3 regions of the Chelativorans sp. AA-79 genome follow, and region 3 is predicted to be linked to each of the others. Evidence: predicted binding sites of a transcription regulator. Region 3 holds the regulator's gene; each other region holds the start of a gene.
The links. Region 3 encodes LexA, which represses DNA repair genes until DNA is damaged. Its sites were predicted from a motif close to TGTTCNNNNTGTGTTCNG; they were not measured.
Positions count from the first base shown of each region.

Region 1: PVE73_RS16505 (sel1 repeat family protein) is a predicted target of LexA. The motif match lies at 2,056-2,073, and genes of this name have one in related genera.
Region 2: PVE73_RS01650 (metallopeptidase family protein) is a predicted target of LexA. The motif match lies at 1,616-1,633, and genes of this name have one in related genera.

Region 1 is NZ_CP120361.1:3,368,606-3,375,999, forward strand. It holds gene PVE73_RS16500 (acetyl/propionyl/methylcrotonyl-CoA carboxylase subunit alpha) at 1-1,561, shown strand, start outside; gene PVE73_RS16505 (sel1 repeat family protein) at 1,665-1,931, opposite strand; gene PVE73_RS16510 (DUF2147 domain-containing protein) at 2,346-2,687, shown strand; gene PVE73_RS16515 (glutathione S-transferase N-terminal domain-containing protein) at 2,738-3,439, opposite strand; gene PVE73_RS16520 (hypothetical protein) at 3,667-3,852, shown strand; gene PVE73_RS16525 (AMP nucleosidase) at 3,896-5,395, shown strand; gene PVE73_RS16530 (methyltransferase domain-containing protein) at 5,400-6,020, opposite strand; gene PVE73_RS16535 (endonuclease/exonuclease/phosphatase family protein) at 6,193-7,221, shown strand; gene PVE73_RS16540 (acyltransferase) at 7,358-7,394, shown strand, end outside.
Region 2 is NZ_CP120361.1:326,438-333,831, reverse strand. It holds gene PVE73_RS01660 (CoA ester lyase) at 1-789, shown strand, start outside; gene PVE73_RS01655 (DUF1737 domain-containing protein) at 786-992, shown strand; gene PVE73_RS01650 (metallopeptidase family protein) at 1,042-1,485, opposite strand; gene PVE73_RS01645 (hypothetical protein) at 1,657-2,649, shown strand; gene PVE73_RS01640 (DUF6504 family protein) at 2,591-4,036, shown strand; gene PVE73_RS01635 (error-prone DNA polymerase) at 4,033-7,380, shown strand.
Region 3 is NZ_CP120361.1:2,764,343-2,771,736, forward strand. It holds gene PVE73_RS13440 (ComEC/Rec2 family competence protein) at 1-2,329, shown strand, start outside; gene lexA (transcriptional repressor LexA) at 2,443-3,153, opposite strand; gene glp (gephyrin-like molybdotransferase Glp) at 3,250-4,455, opposite strand; gene moaC (cyclic pyranopterin monophosphate synthase MoaC) at 4,436-4,954, opposite strand; gene trpC (indole-3-glycerol phosphate synthase TrpC) at 4,956-5,771, opposite strand; gene trpD (anthranilate phosphoribosyltransferase) at 5,786-6,802, opposite strand; gene PVE73_RS13470 (peptidyl-prolyl cis-trans isomerase) at 6,809-7,394, opposite strand, start outside.

The DNA.
Region 1 (7,394 bases), 600 kb from region 3:
CGTGGTGCCCGGCTATCACGGCGAGGCGCAGGAACTCGTGGTGCTCGCCACCAAGGCACGCGAGATCGGCTATCCCGTGCTGATCAAGGCGCGCGCGGGCGGCGGTGGCAAGGGCATGCGTCGCGTGGACGATCCCGACCAGTTCGCCGATGCGCTCGCCGCCGCCAGGCGCGAGGCCAAGGCCGCCTTCGGCGATTCCCACGTGCTGGTGGAAAAGCTCGTCGAGACGCCCCGCCATATCGAGGTGCAGGTCTTCGGCGACCGGCACGGCAATGTCGTCCACCTGTTCGAGCGCGACTGTTCCGCCCAACGCCGCCATCAGAAGGTGATCGAGGAGGCCCCCGCCCCCGGCATGACCGCCGCCATGCGCGCGGCCATGACCCAGGCCGCCGTGAAAGCCGCGCTGGCGATCGGCTATCGCGGTGCCGGCACCGTCGAGTTCATCGTCGATGCCTCGAAGGGCCTGAAGCCCGACCGGTTCTGGTTCATGGAGATGAACACCCGCCTGCAGGTGGAGCATCCCGTCACCGAGATGGTGACCGGCATCGACCTCGTGGAATGGCAGATCCGCGTCGCCGCCGGCGAGGCCCTGCCGCTCGCCCAGGAGGAGATCGGCCTTTCCGGCCACGCCTTCGAGGCGCGCATCTATGCCGAGGATCCCGCGCGCGACTTCCTGCCCGCCACCGGCACGCTGCACCACCTGCGCTTCCCGGAGGATGTACCGGACGCCGCGATCCGCGTGGAGACCGGCGTGCGCGAGGGCGACGCCGTCTCGCCCTATTACGATCCCATGATCGCCAAGCTCGTCGTCCACGCGGAAGACCGCGCGACGGCGCTCGCCGCCCTGGCAACGGCGCTGGATGAGACGGAGGTCGCAGGCGCAACCGTCAACACGCCCTTCCTGGCGCGGCTCGCGCGCGATCCGGATTTCGCCGCCGGCCGTCTCGATACCGGGCTCATCGCCCGGAGGCAGGCGACGCTCACCGCCCTGCCCGAGCCCGCGCCCCGCACGGCCGCCCTTGCCGCGCTCGCGGCCTCAGGCGCACGGTTCACGCCGGAGGCGCCCGATCCCTTCGACGCGATATCGGCCTACGGGCATTTCCACCCGCTCACCCACCGCCGCACGCTGCATCACGGCGAGCAGGCGCTGAGCTTCGCCATCACCGGCGACGGCCAGGGCCGCTTCGCCGTGCGGCGCGAGGGAGGGGACGCGGAGACTTTCCAGCTCTCCGCCGAGGCCACGCCGCGCATCGCCGCCTGGCCGGGTCACCTCACCGTCTTCGAGGGCGCGGCGAGCCACACGTTCCGCCTCGCCGACCCGCTCCTTCTCGCCGAGCACGATGCCGCCGGCGACAGCCTGCGCGCGCCGATGCCGGGGCTGGTCAAGCTCGTGCGGGCAGCCGCGGGCGAGGCCGTGAAGAAGGGCCAGCCTCTCCTCGTGCTGGAAGCCATGAAGATGGAGCACACCATCACCGCCCCCCATGACGGCGTGATCGCCGAGATCGCTTCCGAAGGCGCTCAGGTCAATGACGGGGCCGTACTGGTGCGGTTCGAGGCGTGAGCCGACGGGACGAAAAGCAAAACGCCGCGGCGGCCCGTCCTGCCGCCACGGCGTTCCTTCGGCGCCCCCACCGGTGCGCCGCGCCCCTCACTTCCCCAGGAATTCAGTGCATCGTCATCCATTCCCGCGCTTCGCGCAGCGCGCGGGCGATATCCGCCTTCGTCATGGTGGCCGCGAGCTCGGCGCGCATCCTGGCCGCGCTCGCCGATCCCTTGATGGCCGCGATGTTCAGCCATTTGTGCGCGGCGACCAGGTCCACGTCGCAGTCGCGGCCGGTCGCATACATGATGCCGAGCTGGAAAAGAATGTCGGCCTGGGCGCCCGCGCCGATGGCGCCCGATTCAGCCTCATGAATGTTGAAACGTGCCATAGTTCAAATGTCCCTGTTTCTCTTCCTGAGAGCAGCCCGCCATTTGTTCTTTTCGCGGTGCCTTCGATGGTTCGCAGAATGCCAGAGAGCCTTGAAACGGCCGTTAAGCGGCTTGATTAACGTGCGGAAAATAAAGCGAAAACAATCGGTAAACGGCCGGATTCCGTTAAGGATGGAATTGCCCGCAACGCTGCAGTTTCTTCTCCTTCGCGGAGCTAAAATGGTAAATTCCGAAGCAACCCTTTCCTAACCACGCCGGCAGCCGGCGATGAAGGACTGCCCCGCCCGCCCCGGTCTCCGGCGGCCTTCCCGCGGGGCAGGTCCCTGTCTTCCAAGCGGGCCAAAGTCGGTTTACTCTTACGTGCGCGTCATAGGCGGAGAACCGTCCGCCTGGCGGTCACAGGGAGGAGAACGATGCTGAAACCGATGCTTGCGGCGAGCCTTCTGCTCGCCGCCACCGGGGCGGCCTTTGCCGATCCGATCGAAGGGCAATGGAGAACCCGCTCCGGCAGCACGGCGGAGATCGCCGATTGCGGCGGCGCCTATTGCATCACCATGAAGACGGGGCCGCATGCGGGAAAAGAGATCGGCCGTTTCAGCGCCGCGGGCGGCGGGAGCTATACGGGTACGGTGACGGATCCCGCCAGCGACAAGACCTACAAGGGCAAAGGCAGCCTCGACGGCAATTCCTTCAGGATGGGCGGCTGCGTGCTCGGCGGCCTGATCTGCCGCAACGAGACCTGGACGCGCATGTAGCCGCAAGGGCGAAGGGCGGGCCCGCGCCCGCCCCTTCGTCGGATGCGCGTTCAGCGCGCTCTCTGGCCGAAGAGCACCTTCTTGGCTTCCTCGTCATTGGCGATGTTGCGGCGGTGCTCCTGGCCGACCTCGATCCCGCGCTGCACGGCAGGCCGCGCCATCATGGTCTCGAACCAGCGCTTCAGGTTGGGGAACTCGTTCAGGTCCTGCCCTTGGTTCTCGTAGGATCGCGTCCAGCCGATGGAGGCCATGTCGGCGATGGAATAGTCGCCGGCCAGGAACTCGCGAACGGCAAGCCGCTTGTTCATCACGCCATAGAGGCGATTGCATTCGTTGGTGTAGCGCTCGATCGCATATTGGAGCTTCTCGGGCGCGTAGTTGCGGAAATGGTGCGCCTGCCCGGCCATCGGGCCGAGCCCTCCCATCTGCCAGAACAGCCACTGCTCGACTTCGACCCGCTGCCGCTCGTCGGCCGGATAGAAGCGGCCGAATTTCCGCCCGAGATATTGCAGGATCGCACCGGACTCGAAAATTGAGATCGGCTCGCCGCCGGGCCCTTCCGGGTCGACGATGGCCGGCATTCGGTTGTTCGGCGAGATCTTCAGGAACTCTGGCTTGAACTGGTCGCCCTTGCCGATATTCACGTAGCGGACCTCGTAGGGAACCCCGAGCTCCTCCAGCATGATGGTGATCTTGTATCCGTTGGGCGTGGGCCAATAGTGCAGCTCGATGGGTTTGGTCTGTGTCGTCATGAGCCTTTTCTCCTGGATTGGACACGAAAGAACTACGGACAACGGACGGTTTCGTTCAATACTCATCGAACTAAAAACCGATCAATAATCTTGAACCGCGGATGAATGGTGATCTCAGCACCGGTTCAGCGCCGCCGCGGCAGTATGCCCTCACGGTCCCAGGCGGACGGCACTCCCATCAATGGACGGCGACATCGGCAACGGAATACGGGCGGCAGGGCAGAACCATGACAAATAACCTCAATCTCGCGGAACTGTTTCATCTGATGGCGAGAGCGGCCATGGTTCTTTCCGTACTCGCGCTTCCCTTGATGTTGATGGGCGGGGCAGATGGAGCCGGCGGCGGGCTCTACGAAAAGAAGACGGCCGGCGCCGGATTCGTTCTGCTGGTCAGCCTGCAGCGGTCGCGGTGATTCCCGACCTCGAAAACGCCCTCCAGAATCCCTATAATGGGACATGGAAAAGCGAATCTACCCTCAACCCATCGAAACCATCTCCAGCCCCGAACCGGTGGCGCGCCGGTCCTTCAGCGACGCGCGCGAGGCCGTCGAGGCCCTGAAGGAGATCTATGAACGCAACACCGCCTTCCTGCGCGAGGCGTTCATCCGCATCGGCCAAAGCGGCGAAAGCGACCGCCGCTACCGCGCCTTCTATCCCGAGGTGAGTCTCTCGACCGCGTCCTTCGCCCAGATCGACACGCGGCTGGCCTATGGGCACGTACCGGCACCCGGCACCTATGCGACCACGGTCACCCGGCCCGACCTGTTCGAGAGCTACTTCGTCGATCAGCTCGGGCTCCTCATGCGCAATCACGGCGTGGAGGTGACGGTCTCCGAATCGGAGACGCCCATCCCGCTGCATTTCGCCTTCCTGAAGGACACCTATGTGGAAGGCGCCGTCGCGAACCATCTCAAGCGCCCCCTGCGCGACCTCTTCGACGTGCCGGACCTGAACTCCATGGACGACGACATCGTCAACGGCACCTTCGAGCCGGGGCCGGGCGACCCGATGCCGCTTGCCCCCTTCACCGCGCAGCGCATCGACTATTCGCTCCACCGCCTCTCGCACTACACCGCGACCTTGCCGGAGCATTTCCAGAACTTCGTCCTCTTCACGAACTACCAGTTTTATATCGACGAGTTCTGCGCCCTCGCACGCGAGCTGATGGCGCAGGGCGGCGGAGGCTACGAGTGCTTCGTGGAGCCCGGCAACATCGTGACCATGGCCGGCGAGAGCTCGCCGCCGGACGTGATGTTGTCGCGCCTGCCGCAGATGCCCGCCTATCACCTCAGAAAGGCCGATCACGGCGGCATCACAATGGTCAATATCGGCGTCGGCCCCTCCAACGCGAAGACGATCACCGATCACATCGCCGTCCTGCGTCCCCATGCATGGCTGATGCTCGGCCACTGCGCCGGGCTGCGCCACACCCAGGCGCTGGGCGACTATGTGCTCGCGCACGCCTATGTGCGCGAGGACCACGTGCTCGACGACGACCTGCCGGTGTGGGTGCCGCTGCCGGCGCTGGCCGAGGTGCAGGTGGCGCTGCAGGAGGCGGTGGCAGAGGTCACGGGGCTTTCCGGATACGAGCTGAAGCGCATCATGCGCACCGGCACCGTCGCGACCATCGACAACCGCAACTGGGAGCTGCGCGAGCAGCGCGGCCCGGTGCAGCGGCTGTCCCAATCGCGCGCCATCGCGCTCGACATGGAATCGGCCACGATCGCGGCCAACGGGTTCCGCTTCCGCGTGCCCTACGGAACGCTGCTCTGCGTCTCCGACAAGCCGCTGCACGGCGAATTGAAGCTGCCCGGCATGGCCACGGATTTCTACAAGCGGCAGGTGGCGCAGCATCTGAAGATCGGCATGCGCGCGGTGGAGAAGCTGGCGGAGATGCCGCCGGAGCGCCTCCATTCGCGCAAGCTGCGCAGCTTCTCCGAGACGGCGTTCCAGTAGGCCGTCAAGCCGCGCCTGGGCCGTGCAGCGGACTGCGGCGCGTGATGCGGTAGACGGAAGCGGGCGGCACGTTCAGCATCGTCCGGCCGATGCGTACCGCCTTCAGGCCCAGCCGGTCCAGAATGGGACGCGGAACCGGGCAGCGCGGACCATAGGTGAACTGGTAGAGGGAGCCGCCGGGACGCATGTAGAAGAATGCGCCGGCGACGATCGCCATGATCTTGCGCGGGCTCATGGAAAGAAGCGGGAGTCCGCTTACGACCGCACCGACCGGAGCCCCCTCGTAGAGGCCGGCCTGGGCAAGGCGCGCGGCATCCACCGGCAGGATGCGGGCATTGGGGAAGCGCTGGCGCAGCAAGGTCACGAAATCCGGGCCGAGTTCGATGATCGTGAGGTCCTCCTGCGCCAGCCCGCGCTTGAGAAGCGCGCGCGTGAAAACACCGGTTCCGGCGCCGAGCTCCAGGACAGGCGCCGATTTGGGGCCGATCTCGCTGGTGATGAGGTCCGCGAGCGCGGAGCTCGAAGGCGCTATGGCCGAGACGCGCCACGGATTCGAGAGCCATGCCCGCAGGAAGGGCAGCACGTCGGACGGCGTAGCGGATCTTTCGGGGTTGCAGCGTGCCATTGAAGAGCCTCTCGGGAAGCTGGGGGACGCTACAGCCATTCTTCTTCTCCGGCAACTCGCCTTCGCGTGTGAATCACGAAGCGGAGCTCGCAAACGGCAACCGATACCTGCGGGCTCGGGGGGAGGCATTTTGCCCTTGCCCCCGCCATATTTGCACCGTTAGAGCATCGGCATGAGCAGCCAGCGCCGCACCTCCCGCCTTGCCGCCATCGCCATGGCAGCGGCCTTCTGCGTCTCGGTGCCGCTGGTGCTTGGCTTCCTAAAGCACCTGCACCCCGCCTTCGACAGCTTCGCCCATCTCCGTGCACATCTGGCGGTGTTGCTCGCCGTGCTGTCCCTGCCATTGCTGTTCTTCGCCTCCTGGCGCGCGCACGGCCTGCTCGCCCTCGCGCTGGCCGTGGCCGCTTTCACCAGCGTCCTCGATGTCCCGCTTCTCCAGCGGCTTTCCGGCGGCCCCGCAGAGGCTTCCCCGCCGGATGTCGCCCGTTACCGGCTGCTTCAGCTCAACCTGCGCTATGACAACAGCAGCCCGAAAGAGGTGTTGTCGCTGATCGGCCGCAGCCAGCCGGACGTGATCACGCTGGAGGAGGTGTCGGCCATGTGGCGGCGCGAACTGGCCTTGATCGAGAAGGCATATCCGCACAGCCTCTTCTGTTCGCGGCCGGGCGTCGGCGGTGTCGCCATCCTCTCGCGCCGGCCGTTCCTGCATCCATCCCGGGCGGAGTGCTTCAACAAGGGGGCTCTGGCCATCGCCACGGTCAGTTTCGGCGGCACGGCGGTGGACATCGCGGCCATCCATCTGGGCTGGCCGTGGCCCTTCGAGCAGTCCAGGCAGCTCACCCATGTGACGCCGACGCTGAAGAGGAAAATGGGAGCAACCGCCATCCTGGCCGGGGACCTCAATGCGGTCTCCTGGAGCGCCGCCGCCGAGCAGCTTGCCGCGGCGGGTGGTCTCACCCGCCTGCGCCATATCGGGCCGACCTGGCTCGCGCAGCCGCTGCCAAACCGGCTGCGGCGCGTGGCCGGCCTGCCGATCGACAACATCTTCGTGAAGGGCCGCATCGCAGTGGTCGCGACGCGCAGGCTGGACGATGCCGGCTCGGACCACCTGCCGGTGCTCCTGGAGTTCGACGTGCTTCCACAGCTCAAAGGCAGCCAGACCCTGCAGGCCTCCGTTGCAGCGCTGCAAGCGGTACGCTGAAGCCACACGCGGTCACGTGCCCGCATTCTTTTTTGCCGCACCGCAACATTATTTTGGTTGCGGCGCGGTGAATGCCGGGCCAAGCTGCCTGCCGGGGATTCGAATGGGCGAGGTGATGTCAGCGAGGACGTCATCCATGGTGCAGCTGCGTTCGATTCAGGTCTTGCGTGCGA
Region 2 (7,394 bases), 2.4 Mb from region 3:
GACGCCGTGATCCTCGATCTGGAGGATGCGGTCGGGCCGGAGGAGAAAGCCGATGCGCGCGAGCGCCTGCGCGCCCTCCTTGCCGGGCCAGGCCGGCCGAAATGCGAGATCGTCATCCGCATCAACCCGCTGGGAAGCGAATGGGGCACGGAGGATCTTCTGGCCGCACGCGCCGGCCGGCCCGATGCCATCCTGCTGCCCAAGGTGGATGGCCCGCGCGACATTCTCGAAGCAGACGCGGCCCTTGACGAGACGGACGCGCCGCGCTCGATCCGCTTGTGGGCAATGGTCGAGACTCCGCGTTCACTTCTCAATATAGGCAGCATCGCGGAGCTCGGGCGCGACCCCGCCGCGCGGCTCTCCTGTCTGGTCGCCGGCACCAACGACATCGCGAAGGAAACGCGCGTGACGGGCCGCGGCAACCTGCTGCCCTGGCTGATGCAGGTCGTGCTCGCCGCACGCGCGGGGAATCTTACTGCGCTCGACGGGGTATCGAACGATTTCCGCGACCTGGAAGCTTTCGGTCGGGAATGCGCCGAAGCCCGCGCCATGGGCTTCGACGGCAAGACGCTGATCCATCCCGCGCAGATCGGGCCCGCCAATTCGGTCTTCGCGCCGACGGGGGAGGAAATCGCCGAAGCGGAGGCGACCGTCGCTGAATTTGCAAAGCCGGAGAACCGCCATCGTGGGGTCATCGCGATCGACGGCCGCATGGTCGAGAGACTCCATCTCGAACAGGCCGAGGCGTTGCTCAAGAAGGCGCGGGAAATCGAGGAGAAAAGCAAATGAGGCTGTACCGCTTTTTGACCGGGCCGGACGATTCCAGCTTCTGCCACAAGGTCACGGCAACGCTGAACAAAGGCTGGCTGCTGCACGGCTCGCCAACTTACGCCTATGATCCCGAGGCGAAGGCCATGCGCTGTGGCCAGGCCGTCTACAAGGAACTGGACGGGCTGGAATACACGTCGGACATGAAGCTCGGCGATTATTAGCGTCTTCGTGGCAACGCAGTCCGGGAGCGGCGGAAGCCGCCCCAAGGATTCACGACCCTGGATGCGGCCAGTCGCCCGCATTCTCCTCGATGCGCGCCATATCGTCGTCCGACAGGCCGAAATGATGGCCGATCTCGTGGATCAGCACATGGGAGACGATATCGCCAAGCGTCTCCTCGTTTTCGGCCCAGTAGTCGAGGATCGCCCGGCGGTAGAGCGTGACGCGGTTGGGGCCTTCTCCCGTAGCCGGGTTCCAGCGCTCGGCGATGCCGCGGCCCTCGAAGAGCCCCAGCAGGTCGAACGGCGTTTCCAGCGCCAGGTCATCCATGATCTCCTCGGTGGGAAACTCCGCCACCTGGATGACGATGTCACCGGTGAGCTTGCGGAACTCTTCCGGCAGGCCGGCATAGGTTTCCATCGCCAGAAGCTCGAATTCCGCAAGCGAGGGTGAAAGCTGGTCGTGCCAGGCGCGTGTTTTGTACATCCGGGCCATCTTGTATCCTTTGCCGGGCATATAGCGCTTTCCGGCGCGGGATTCGAGAGGGCCTGGATTCCATCTGGCCTCCCGGAACAGGGAAGGAATAAAATCCTTCTTGACTCTTGAGGGCGCCTCTGGAATCCATAAGAACATAACAGGAACGACCTATTCGCCGGAGTGAGCGGCATGGCACGTATGGCCATGGCGCAGGAGAAGATTTTTGCCCTGCGCCGGGAAATCGCCAGGATCGAAGGTACGCTGCCCGAGCGCCTTGTTGCGCCGGAAGCCGGCAGTGCTGTGGTGCTGCGGCGCGGCATATCGGCAGTTCGCGAAGGCCGCAGCGCGTTTCTTGGGACTGGCGTTCCGGGGCTCGATTCCGCGCTCGCCGGCGGCGTGCCGCAGGCCGCGCTCACCGAGTTCCACAGCCTCGAGACGCGCGACGCGGGAGCTACGGCAGGCTTCGCCCTCGCCCTTGTCTCTCTGTTGCGCAAGACCGACAGCCAGAGGCAGGGGAAGAGCGCCGTCTGCTGGATCGGCATGGCGAATCTCTTCCGTGAGGCAGGCTTTCCCTATGCCCCCGGCCTCGAAAGACAGTTTGGTCTCTCTCCCGGGGACCTCCTGTTCTCTACTGCGGAGCACCTTGCCGATGCGCTGTGGATCGCCAAGGAGGCCGCCAGGCTCAAGGATTTCTGCGCCGTGGTCCTGGAGATCCGCGGCAATCCCGCCCGGCTCGACCTCACGGCGACCCGCCGCCTCCACCGGCGGGCGCAGGAGGCGGGCCGACCCGTCTTCCTGATCCGCGAGGGGGCCCTGGCGGAACCGACGGCCGCCCTCGTGCGACTCGAGGTTTCCGCCGCCCCTGCCGTGCCGCGTCGGACAGTGGCCGGTCCTTTGGGGGATGCGATCGGCCATCCCGCCTTCACCGTCGTCATCGGCAAGAGCCGCACGGCCCGTCCGGGGCGTTTCATCTTGGAGTGGAATCCCGATGAGCACAGCCTGCGTGAAATCCGCCCAGCGCATTCTCGCGCTCTGGTTCCCGCATCTGGCCACCGACCGTATCTTCCGGCAGCGGGTGGGACGGTCGTGGCGCTGCGGCCCGCCGCCACAGCACCCACCGCTGGTGATCAGCAACCGCGAGAAGAACGCCCAACGCATCGCCGCCCTCGACGAGCGAGCTGAGGCGCTGGGGCTGAAGCCGGGCCTCGGCGTAGCCGACGTCCGCGCCATGCATCCCTCGCTCGAGATCATCGAGGCCGACCCGCAGGCCGACCGCCGCCTGCTCGAAAGCCTGGCCGACTGGTGCGACCGCTACACGCCGCTCGTCGCCCTCGACGGCACGGATGGCCTGTTCCTCGACATCACCGGCTGCGCTCATCTCTTCGACGGCGAGGAGAAGATGATGCAGGAAGTTCAATCCTGTCTCCACCGCCAGGGCTTCGATGCGCGAGCGGGCCTGGCCTCCTCCCCCGGCGCGGCCTGGGCGGCGGTGCGTTTCCCAAGCCTCTCGATGATTCCGCCAGGCCAGGAGGCGGATGCCCTTTCTCCGCTCCCCCTTTCCGCCCTGCGCATCGACGCGGAGACCCGTGCCAAGCTGGAAAGCGTGGGCCTTTACACGGTGGGGGTCATCCTCCATGCTCCGCGCGCGCCGCTGGCGCGCCGCTTCGGCGCCGGACTCCTTGAGCGGCTCGATCAGGCGTTGGGACGGATCGAGGAGGCGATCTCCCCGCGCCTGCCCGTGCCGCCGCTCTCGGCGGAGCGGCAGCTGGCCGAGCCGGTCGTCCATGCCGCAGACATCGAGAACCTCGTCCATATGCTCGCCGTCACCCTGCGGCTGGATATGGAGCGGCGCGGCGAGGGCGCCGACGCCTTGCTGCTTTCGCTCTTCAGGGTCGATGGCGCGGTGAACCGGCACGTGGTCCGAACCTCCCTGCCGCTGCGCGATCCGGCCGTGATCCGCAGGCTGTTCCGCGAGAGGCTTGCCGCGGCAGGTGACAAGATCGATGCCGGCTACGGCTTCGAGCTGGTGCGCCTTTCGGTGCTGAAGGCCTCTTCCTTCGCCCTTGCGCAGGTCGATCTCGCCGGCGAGAGCACATGCGAGGAAGAGAGGCTCGCTTTTTTCGCCGACCGCGTACGCGCCCGCCTCGGCGAGCATGCTCTGATGCGGCCCGTACCCGTCGAAAGCCATGTTCCCGAGCGCGCCGTCCGGATGCTTCCCTTCGCCGCGGCGGGCAAGGCGGCCGTGCTGCCCGTTGGAGAGGCGCCGGCCGCATCGGCGCGGCCGATCCGCCTCTTCTCCCGTCCCGAGCCGGTGGAGGTGATCGCCGCCGAGGTGCCGGAGGGCCCGCCGCTGCATTTCCGCTGGCGTCGCGCTACGTATCGCGTCGCCCGCTCCGAAGGGCCGGAGCGCATCGCGCCGGAATGGTGGCACGAACCGGACGATGCGGCCACGCGCGATTATTTCCGCATCGAGGATGCCGAGGGCCGGCGCTTCTGGCTCTACCGCCAGGGCCTCTATGGTGCCGCGGAAGACATGCCGCGCTGGTTCATGCACGGGATTTTCCCATGAGCGCGGCTGCCGTTCCCGCCTATGCGGAATTCGCCGTGCAGTCGAACTTCTCCTTCCTGCGCGGCGCCTCGCGGCCGGAGGAACTGGTTGTTGCGGCAAAGCTCTACGGCCATTCGGCCATGGGTCTTGCCGATCGCAACACGGTGGCCGGCGTGGTACGCGCCTGGAGCCAGTCGAAGCATATTGAACTGCCGGAAACGGGAGAGGTGGTTCAGCTGCCTTATCACCCCGGCTGCCGGCTCGTCTTTTCCGACGACATGCCGGACGTGCTGACCTATCCGCAGGACCGCCGGGGCTGGGCGCATCTCTGCCGCATGCTGACCGTCGCCAACGAGCGCGGCGAGAAGGGCGAGCCTGACCTGCGCACGGAAGATTTCCTGGCCTGGGGCGACCGCATGTCCCTCGCCGTCCTGCCGGACCTTCATGCGGCTGAGGAAAAGATCCTTTCCCTTCTGCGCTCGCTCAAGGACCGGTTCGGGCGCGATCTCCGCCTTGCTGTCGCGCCGGCCTATGGTGGGAACGACCGCTGGCGGCTTGCCCAGGCGGCGGGCATGGCCGAGATCGTCGGACTTCCGCTCATGGCCGTCAACGACGTGCTCTACCACGCGGCGGAGCGCCGCCCGCTGCAGGACGTGCTCACCGCCATCCGGCTGAATACCCCCGTCGCCGAGATGGGTCTTACGCTCCAAGCCAATGCCGAGCGCCACCTCAAGCCGACGGCGGAGATGGCGCGGCTCTTCCGCCGCTACCCCGAGGCGCTCGCCGAGACGATCCGCTTTGCCGAAAGCCTCACCTTCTCGCTCAAGGAACTCGAGCACAATTATCCTGACGAGCCGACGGAGTCCGGGCTCCCCGCACAGGAGGAGCTGGAGCGGCTCGCCTGGGAAGGCGCGAAGGAGCGCTTCCCGCAAGGCGTTCCCGAGGAGCACAGGAACCTCATCCGCAAGGAACTCGCCCTTGTCGAAAGGAAGAACTACGCTCGGTATTTTCTGACCGTCTACGACATCATGAAATTCGCGCGCTCGAAGGGCATCCTGTGCCAGGGACGCGGATCGGCTGCCAATTCGATCATCTGCTACTGCCTGAAGATCACGGATGTCGGGCCGGAGATCATGGATCACCTGCTCGAGCGCTTCATCTCCGAGGAACGTGACGAGCCGCCGGACATCGATGTCGATTTCGAGCATGAGCGGCGCGACGAGGTCATCGCCTATATTTATGAGAAGTACAGTGAGAAGCATACTGCTCTCGCCTGCTCGGTCATCTCCTATCGCGGCCGCTCGGCGCTGCGCGAGGTGGCGAAGGCGCTCGGACTTTCCGAGGATGTCATGTCCGCGCTGTCCGGTTCGATCTGGGGCTGGTCGAGTAAGGAAGTGGGTGACAAGGCAACCAGTGCCGCCGGTCTCGTCGAGGCTGATCCCCGCACGAAGCATCTGGTCGCGCTCGCAAATCAGATCATGGGCTCTCCGCGCCACCTCTCGCAGCATGTGGGCGGCTTCGTCATCACCAAGGACCGGCTCGACGAGATCGTCCCCATCGTCAGGACGGCGATGGAGGAGCGCCGGATGGTCGAGTGGGACAAGGACGACCTAGACAATGTCGGCCTTCTCAAAGTCGACGTGCTGGCGCTCGGCATGCTGTCCTGCCTGCAGCGCGCCTTCGGCCTTTTGGAGAACCACTACGGTGAGAAGCTGACGCTCGCGGCGCTCCCGAAGGAACGGAAGCCCGTCTACGACATGATCAGCCGCGCCGATACGATCGGCGTCTTCCAGGTGGAATCCCGCGCGCAGATGTCGATGCTACCGCGCCTTAAACCGAAAGAATTCTACGATCTCGTCATCGAGGTAGCGATTGTCCGGCCGGGACCCATCCAGGGCGACATGGTACACCCCTATCTCAGGCGGCGTGAAGGGAAGGAGGAGCCCGAATATGTGCGGCCGGAGCTCAAGGAGATCCTGGAGAAGACGCTTGGCGTTCCTCTTTTCCAAGAACAGGCGATGAAAATCGCCATCGTGGCCGGCGGCTTCGAACCGTGGGAAGCCGACCAGTTGCGGCGTGCCATGGCGACGTTCAAGCGCACGGGCACGATCCAGAACTATGAGCAGAAGATGATCGAGGGGATGGCCTCGCGCGGCTATCCGCGCGAGTTTGCCGAGCGCTGCTTCAACCAGATCAAGGGCTTCGGCGAATACGGCTTTCCTGAAAGCCACGCCGCTTCCTTCGCGCTGCTCGTCTATGCATCAGCCTGGTTCAAGGCTTTCTACCCGGACGTCTTCTGCGCGGCGATCCTCAATTCCCAACCCATGGGTTTTTATGCGTCGGCACAGCTCGTGCGTGATGCGCGTGAGCATGGCATCGAGATGCTGCCTGCGGATATCAACCGGTCTGAATGGGACTGCACGCTGGAGGAGGGGGTCTTCGATCCTGCCCGCGTGGCCAGGCGGCATGCGGACATGCGCCCCACTATCAGGTCGCGTCATGCCGTGCGCCTGGGCTTCCGCCAGATCAAGGGGCTCGCGGAAAAGGAAATGGAGCGGATGGTGCTTAATCGCGGTGCGGGTTACGAATCCGTGCGTGACCTCTGGCTGCGTTCAGGCCTGAGCAAAGGCGCGATCGCCCGCTTGGCTGAAGCAGATGCTTTTCGTTCCCTGGGTCTCGACCGGCGGGCCGCTCTCTGGGACATTCAAGCCCTGGATGGGGGAGCCCCCGTCGAGCGCCTGCCGCTTCTCGACAGGCCTGATCTCCACCTCACCGAGCATGAGCCGGAAGTGCTTCTGCCGTCTATGCCGCTGGGGATGCATGTGGTGCATGACTACCGGGCGCTTGGTCTCTCGTTGAAGGCCCATCCCGTTTCTTTCCTGCGCGACAGGCTTGCCGCCGAAAGGGTGATTTCCAACGAACGCCTGCAGGCTCTCGGCAACGGCCGCCGCGTGTCGGTTGCGGGCCTGGTGCTCATCCGTCAGCGCCCCGGCACGGCGAAGAATGTCATATTCATGACCATCGAGGACGAGACCGGCATCGCCAACATCGTCGTCTGGGACAAGGTATTCAATCGTTTTCGCCCGGAGGTAATGGGGGCTCGTTTCGTGCGCGTCGACGGCAAGCTGCAAAGCGCATCAGGCGTCATCCATGTGGTTGCCGAGCAGATCATGGATCTGAGTGCCAGGCTCGGCACCCTGGTGCAGGAAGAACAAAGGCCGGGAATCCGCGTTCAAGGGAAGACGACCGAGTCAGGAGCGACGAATGCAGCGTGTCGGCTCACGCCGCCGCACCCCACGGAAACGGAAAGCGAGCAATCGGCCACCGTGACGCGGGTGATGCCGAAAGGGCGAAACTTCCATTGAACCGTCAGAAAACC
Region 3 (7,394 bases):
TGCTATACGGGAGCCGGGGCTGGTGGCCGTCGTCTCTTCCGGACGGGCCGCTCCCTTGCGGGGCGCAGGCCTGCGGATGCTTCCGCAAGCCGTCTTGGGCGAACTGGCAAGAGACGGCGCGCGCGGGGGTGCATTCCTTTGCCTACCGGTGCTGCTGGGCCTAGGAGCTGTAATCTACTACGCTCTCCCCTGGGAGCCGGAATTCCCGTTTCTTTTCGCATTGGCAGCCCCGCTCTTGCTGGCCGTCTGGCTCCTGCAGAGCAGGCCGGCGGGGCTCGTGTGCTGCGGCGCCGTCCTTGCCATCACCGCCGGCGTCGGCGCGGCGAAAATCGAGACCTGGCGTGCGGCGACACCGGTGCTGGGCTCGGACGTGACGACGCGGATCACCGGCAGGGTGGCCGGTATCGAGTATCAGGCGAGCGGCCGTATTCGCCTGATCATCGACATCGTGACGACGGAGCGCCCGCGGCTGCGCTATGCGCCCGAACGGGTGCGGCTGACCGCGCGAGGCGTGCCTGCCGGCCTGCGCCCCGGCGATGGCGTCACCGGGCTGGTGCGGCTCATGTCGCCTTCCGGCCCGGTGCGTCCCGGCAGCTATGACTTTTCCTTTGCAAGCTATTACAGCGGGATCGGTGCGATCGGCTTCTTCATGAAAGGGCCGGAGCGTGCAGAGATTGCGGGCGAAGCGCCGTTTACCGCTCGCCTGAACCGCACCCTCGAGACCGTGCGTCTGGCGCTCGCCGAACGAATCCGCAGCCAAATCGACGGGTCGAAGGGCGAAGTGGCGGTGGCAGTGATCACCGGTTACCGGTCGGGCATTCCGGAAGAGGTGAACGAATGGCTGCGCCGGTCCGGGCTGGCGCACATCCTTTCCATCTCCGGCCTGCACATGGCGCTGGTCGCAGTCACCGTGATGTTCATGCTGAGGGCCGGCAGTGCCCTCTTTCCCGGCTTCTCCTCCCGCGTGCCGGTGAAGAAATATGCCGCGGCGGCGGCACTTGCCTTCTGCACGCTCTATCTCTTCATCTCCGGTGCGGAGGTGGCCGCCAAGCGCAGCTATATCATGCTTGCAGTGATGCTTGCCGCGCTGATCTTCGACCGTGCTGCTCTCACCATGCGCAATGTGGCGATCGCGGCGCTCATCATCATCGCCCTGTCGCCGCACGAGGTGGTGGGGCCAAGCTTCCAGATGTCGTTCGCCGCAACCGCCGCCCTGATAGCCGGCTATGCCGTCTGGAGCGGACGTCGGAGCGGTCGCGCTTCGGCTGCGCCCCCAAACGGGTCGCTGGTCCACCGCGCGGGGCGCATGGCGCTCGGTTTCGTGATCGGCCTCGCCGCCACCTCGCTGATCGCGGGCACGGCGACGGCTCTCTACGGCATCTGGCATTTTCAGCGCGCCACGCCGCTGGCCCTGCCGGCCAATCTCGCAGCGATGCCCTTCGTCTCGACGATCGCCATGCCGGCGGCCGTTCTGGCAATGGTCGCCATGCCCTTCGGCCTCGACGGGTTTTTCCTGAAGATCATGGCGCACGCGATCGCCGCCGTGATCGCGGTTGCGAAATGGTTCTCCGATCGCACACCGATCGACGCAGTCGGGCTGATCCCGCTTCCGGCACTGCTGGCACTCACGGCGGCTCTCGTGATCCTCGTCATTTCCACCACACGGCTGAGGCTCTTGGCCCTGCCTTTCCTTGCCATCGGGATTGGGTTGCTGATGACACGGGAACTGCCTGATATCTTCATCAGCGAGGATGCCCGGTTGGTGGGTGTTGGCGGAGAAGGGGGCGTCATCGCTGTCAACCGGAACCGGCCCAACGGTTTCACCATGGAAGACTGGACGCGTTCTCTCAACGCGGAAAGGGTGCTCAAACCGGTAACGGCCGGCGCTCCTGTCGGCGGGCTGCCGGGGAACGCCTTTTCCTGCGGTGACGGACTTTGTGTCGCACAGCACCAAAGCGGAGCGGTGATCGCTCATGCGGAAAGCCCGGAAGTGGCCCGAATCGCCTGCGCGACGGCAACGCTGATCGTGATCGATGACGCGACGGCGGGAAACCCCTGCGGTGCAAACCGGGCGGTTGTCATCACCAAGCGCGAACTCGCGCGAAGGGGCAGCGCTGTCGTCGACATTCGACGCGGCGAAGCCGCTCTTCGCGCCGACATCACCTTCGCGATCGAAGAGCCATACCGACCCTGGCACGCGCACAGGACCTGGTCCAGGGCCGCGCGCGGCCTGCCGCCTTATACAAGGCGGAAAAAGGAGCCCCGGCTGGAGGCACCGCCTCCTCGTGCGTCACAGACCCGGCTCCTGTCAGTCACAGGTCGGGAATAAAGAGGGCGGGTGAATCCTTTTCCGGTCGCTGCTATAGCAACGCTCCATGCCGACGAGATTGAGCCCCGCGGCTCCATTCGCCGGCAGGGGCCCTTCTTTCAGACAGCAGCCGCTCAATAGCGGCGGATGAGGCCGACGAGCCGCCCCTGCACCTTCACGCGGTCAGGGCCAAAGATCCGTGTCTCATAGGCGGGGTTGGCCGCCTCGAGCGCGATCGATGCACCCTTGCGGCGGAAGCGCTTCAGCGTCGCTTCTTCGTCGTCCACGAGCGCCACGACGATATCGCCGGGATTGGCCGTCTGTGTCTGGCGGATAACGACCGTATCGCCGTCGAAAATTCCGGCTTCGACCATTGAATCGCCCTTGACTTCCAGGGCGTAGTGCTCGCCGCCCGTGATCATATCGGGCGGGACGCCGATCGAGTGCGTCCGGTGCTGGATGGCATCGATCGGCACACCCGCGGCGATGCGTCCCATCACCGGAATCGAGACCACACCCGTCTCGTCGTCATTGTTTGCGGCTGGCTTCGGAGCAGGCGCGCCGCGCCCCTGGCCGCCTTCGATGACACTGGGTGAGAATTTGCGCGGCGCCGCGAGCCCGGGAGCGATCGAATCGGGAAGCCTGAGCACCTCCAGAGCGCGTGCCCGGTTGGGCAGGCGGCGGATGAACCCGCGTTCCTCCAATGCTGTGATCAGCCGGTGGATGCCGGATTTGGAGGCCAGGTCGAGCGCCTCCTTCATTTCATCGAAAGAGGGCGGTATGCCGGTCTCCTTGAGACGGGCATGAATGAAAAGCAGCAACTCGTGCTGTTTGCGCGTGAGCATCTTTACCACCCGGAATCAGTCATAAACAAAACCAGAACATACACTATATGTTCGAGTTGTGTTCCGCAACAGTAAAGTGGCTTGGTATAAAAGCCCTTACCGGAGCATCAGCACCGTGCAGGACTCCCCGGCTTCGGCTGCGGGTGCATTCGGTTCGCGGACGACCAGCGCATTGGCCGCGGCGAGCGTGCTCAGCATGGAGGAGTCCTGCGTGTCGAAGGGTGCCGCGGTCAACCCGTCCGCGCTTTCCTCGACCCCCGCGCGCACATAGTCCTGCCTCTCGTCGTTCGCCTTCATCGCCTTGGTGAGGGTGGCCGTCCGCAAGTCGGGCCGGAATGGGCGGCCTGAAAGCCTGGCCACCATCGGGCGCAGGAAAAGATGGGCGCAGACGAGGCTGGAGACCGGATTGCCGGGCAGTCCCAGTACGCGCGCTTCTGCAAAGCGGCCGAACATCAGCGGCTTGCCAGGGCGCATGGCGATTTTCCAGAACGCAAGCTCCATGCCTTCCGCCGTGAGCACCGGCCGCACCAGGTCGTGCTCGCCGACGGACGCGCCGCCCAGCGTCACGATGATATCTGCACGTGCCGAAAGAGCCTTCTGGATCGCCGCAGCGATAGCGTCCTGCCTGTCCGGCACGATGCCGAGGTCCAGCACGCGTGCGCCATCGAGCCCTGCGAGTGCGCCGATGCCGAAATTGTTGGAAGCGACGATCTGGTCGGGACCCGGCACCACCTCCGGCGGCACGAGTTCGTCCCCCGTGGCGATGACGGCGACAAGCGGCCTGCGCACCACCGGCACCCGCGCATGTCCGGCGGCGGCGGCCAGCGACAGGGCTGCAGGATCGAGAAGCCGGCCTTGCGCGAGAATCGTTTCGCCCTCGCGGAAATCAAGGCCCGCGCGCCGGATGTGCCGGCCCGACGTCGCCGGCTCGAGGGCCTCGATACGGCCATTTTCAAGGGGCGACGCGTTTTCCTGGATGAGGATCGTGTCGGCTCCCTCGGGAACGGGGGCGCCGGTGAAGATGCGCACGGCTTCGCCCGGCTTTACACGGCCTTCGAAACGCCGACCGGCGGCCGATTCACCGATGACGGACAGTGTGGCGGGAGGAGATTCGATATCAGCGGCCCGGACGGCATAGCCGTCCATGGCGGAGGCGTTGAAGGGCGGCTGCGTGCGTTGGGCGTCAAGGTCGCCGGCAAGGGTGCGCCCGGCCGTTTCGGCCAGTGGCAGCACCTCGGCGGGAAGAGGCCTCATCCCCTCGAGCACGCGCGCGAGGGCTTCGTTAACGGGCAGCAGCGCCATGGTCCGCATCTCCGGCGCGCCAGATCCCCGATTTCCCCCCGGTCTTCTCGACGAGCCGGACATCGGTGATCACCATTGCCTTGTCGAGCGCCTTGGCCATGTCATAGATGGTGAGGCAGGCAACGGAGCAAGCGGTGAGCGCCTCCATCTCCACGCCGGTTTTGCCGGTCACACGCGCAAGCGCTTCGACCCTTAGCCCCGGCAAGGCCTCGTCCGGAACGATCTCGACCGCTACCTTCGTCAGGGCAAGTGGATGGCAGAGTGGGATCAGGTCATGCGTCTTCTTGGCGGCCATGATGCCTGCCAGGCGCGCAACCGCGATTACGTCGCCCTTCCTGGCGTCGCCGCTCAGGATCGCCTGCAGCGTTTCCGGCGCCATGACGACGGTTCCGGCCGCGATCGCCGTACGCTCCGTCTCCTGCTTGGCACCGACATCCACCATCTCGGCGCGCCCGTCGGCGCGAAGATGCGTGAGCCCGTTCTTCTCGCCGCCGGCCATGTCAGATCACCACCTGCACGCCGGGCTGCAACCCGAGGAGGTCTCGCGTCGCGCCAGCCACGTCGCCCTGACGCATCAGGCTTTCACCGACCAGGAAGGTCGAGATGCCGGCCTTTGCCATGCGCGCGCAGTCCGCGTGCGTGAAGATACCGCTCTCGCCCACGACGATGCGGTCGTCCGGCACCAGCGGTGCGAGCTTCTCGCTCGTCTCCAGCCTGGTCTCGAAGGTGCGCAGGTCGCGGTTATTGATGCCGATCAGCGGCGAAGAAAGCCGCAATGCCCGTTCCAACTCCCTTTCGTCGTGGACCTCGATCAGGACGTCCATATCGAGTTCGGTGGCCGTTTCCGCTAGCGTCTCGGCCTCGGCATCCGACACGCTCGCCATAATGATCAGGATGGCGTCTGCCCCCCAGGCGCGGGCCTCGAACACCTGATAGGGTTCGAACATGAAGTCCTTTCGCAGGGCGGGGAGGCCGGTGGCCATGCGCGCCTCGGTGAGGAATTCCGGCGCGCCCTGGAAAGAGGGACGATCGGTGAGGACCGAAAGGCAGGCAGCACCACCGCGTTCATAGGCCTTGGCCAGGGACGGCGGATCGAAATCGGCCCGGATGAGGCCCTTGGAGGGGCTCGCCTTCTTCACCTCCGCAATCAGCGCGAACGCGCCCGCCGCATGCCTGGCGCGCAGGGCAGAAGCGAAACCCCGCACGGGGTCCGCGTCGCGCGCACGCGCGGCGAGTTCGGCCTGGGGTAGGGCGGCCTTTGCCGCCGCGATCTCCTCGCGCTTGTAAGTCTCGATCTTTCGCAGGATGTCGGCCATGTCCCAGCCCGCCCTCAGGGTTTCCGGTTGGATACGGCGACGAGCTTTTCCAGCGCCGCCATGGCGCGGCCGCTGTCGATGGATTCGATGGCGAGCGCGAGCCCACCGCGCAACGTCTCGGCTTTTGCCGCCACCACCAACGCACCGGCGGCATTGAGCAGCGCGATGTCGCGATAGGCGTTCCTTTCCCCCTCGAGCACGCGGCGCAGGGCCTTGCCGTTGTGTTCGCCATCGCCGCCCTTGAGGTCCGCTGCGGCCGCCCTGGGCAGGTCCACCTCTTCCGGCGCCACGTCGAAGACGCGGACATTCCCGTTCTCGAGAGCGGCGACGCGAGTGGTCCCGGCAGTCGTCATCTCGTCGAGCCCGTCACCATGCACCACCCATGCCCTTTCGGCGCCGAGCTGTTTCAGCACGAGTGCGAGCGGCTCCACCCATTGCGGCGAGAAGACGCCGACGAGTTGGCGTTTCACGCCTGCCGGGTTGGAAAGCGGTCCGAGCAGATTGAAGATGGTGCGCGTGCCGAGCTCGACGCGCGTCGGTCCCACATGGCGCATGGCCGCGTGGTGGTTGGGTGCGAACATGAAGCCCACATTGGCTTCGGCTATGCAGGTTGCGATCTCTTCCGGCCCCGCTTCGATGTTGACACCGAGAGCCGTCAGGCTGTCGGCAGCGCCGGAACGGGAGGAAAGGGCACGGTTGCCGTGCTTGGCAACCGGCACGCCGCAGCCGGCGACAATGAAGGCCGCACAGGTGGAGACGTTGTAGGTGCCCGAAGCATCCCCCCCCGTGCCGACAATATCAACGGCACCTTCGGGGGCTGTCACCGGCAGCATCTTCGCACGCATGGTATCGACCGCGCCGCTGATCTCGTCGACGGTCTCGCCGCGCACGCGCAGCGCCATCAGGAATCCGCCGATCTGGCTCGGCGTCGCTTCCCCCGACATGATGATCTCGAAAGCCTGCCGCGCCTCGGCAAAACTGAGGGTGGAGCCGGACGCCACCTTGGCGATATGTGCCTTGAGGTCCACCATGGCCGATCAGAATGCCAGCGCCTGCTGCATTGCTGTCCTGTTCACAGTTACGCTCTGCTCGGCCTGGAGGCGCGTGACGAGCTGATTGAGCAGGTCGTTCTCCAGACCCTGGTTGATCGCATTCCTGACATCGTTCGGCAGCGACTCGGCCGTTGCCGCGGCGGGTTCGAACACCTCCGTCACCTGGAATATGAAACGCGCATCTCCCGCGGGGTTGGAGAAGATGCCGGTGCCGCCTTTGGCCACGCTGAAGACGGCTTCCACGCCGGCCTGGCCGAGATCCGCATCGCTGGCCTCACGCTTAAGGCCGCGCTTGACCACTTTCTCCTGGCCGATTTCGGCGGCGAGCTGATCGAGTGTCTTGCTGTTCTTCAGCTGTTCCTCGAGCTCCTTGGCACGTGCATCGAGCCGGGATGCCGCCTCCGCATCGGTCCAGTCGGCGAGGACACGGTCGCGCACTTCGGCGAAATCGCGGTCGCGGGCCGGTATGATCTCCGCAACTTCGTAGAAGAGGAAGCCGCTGCCGGTGAGATTGATCGGCGGATTTTCGACCCCGACTTCCGAATCGAAGGCCTCGCCGACCAGCGTGGGC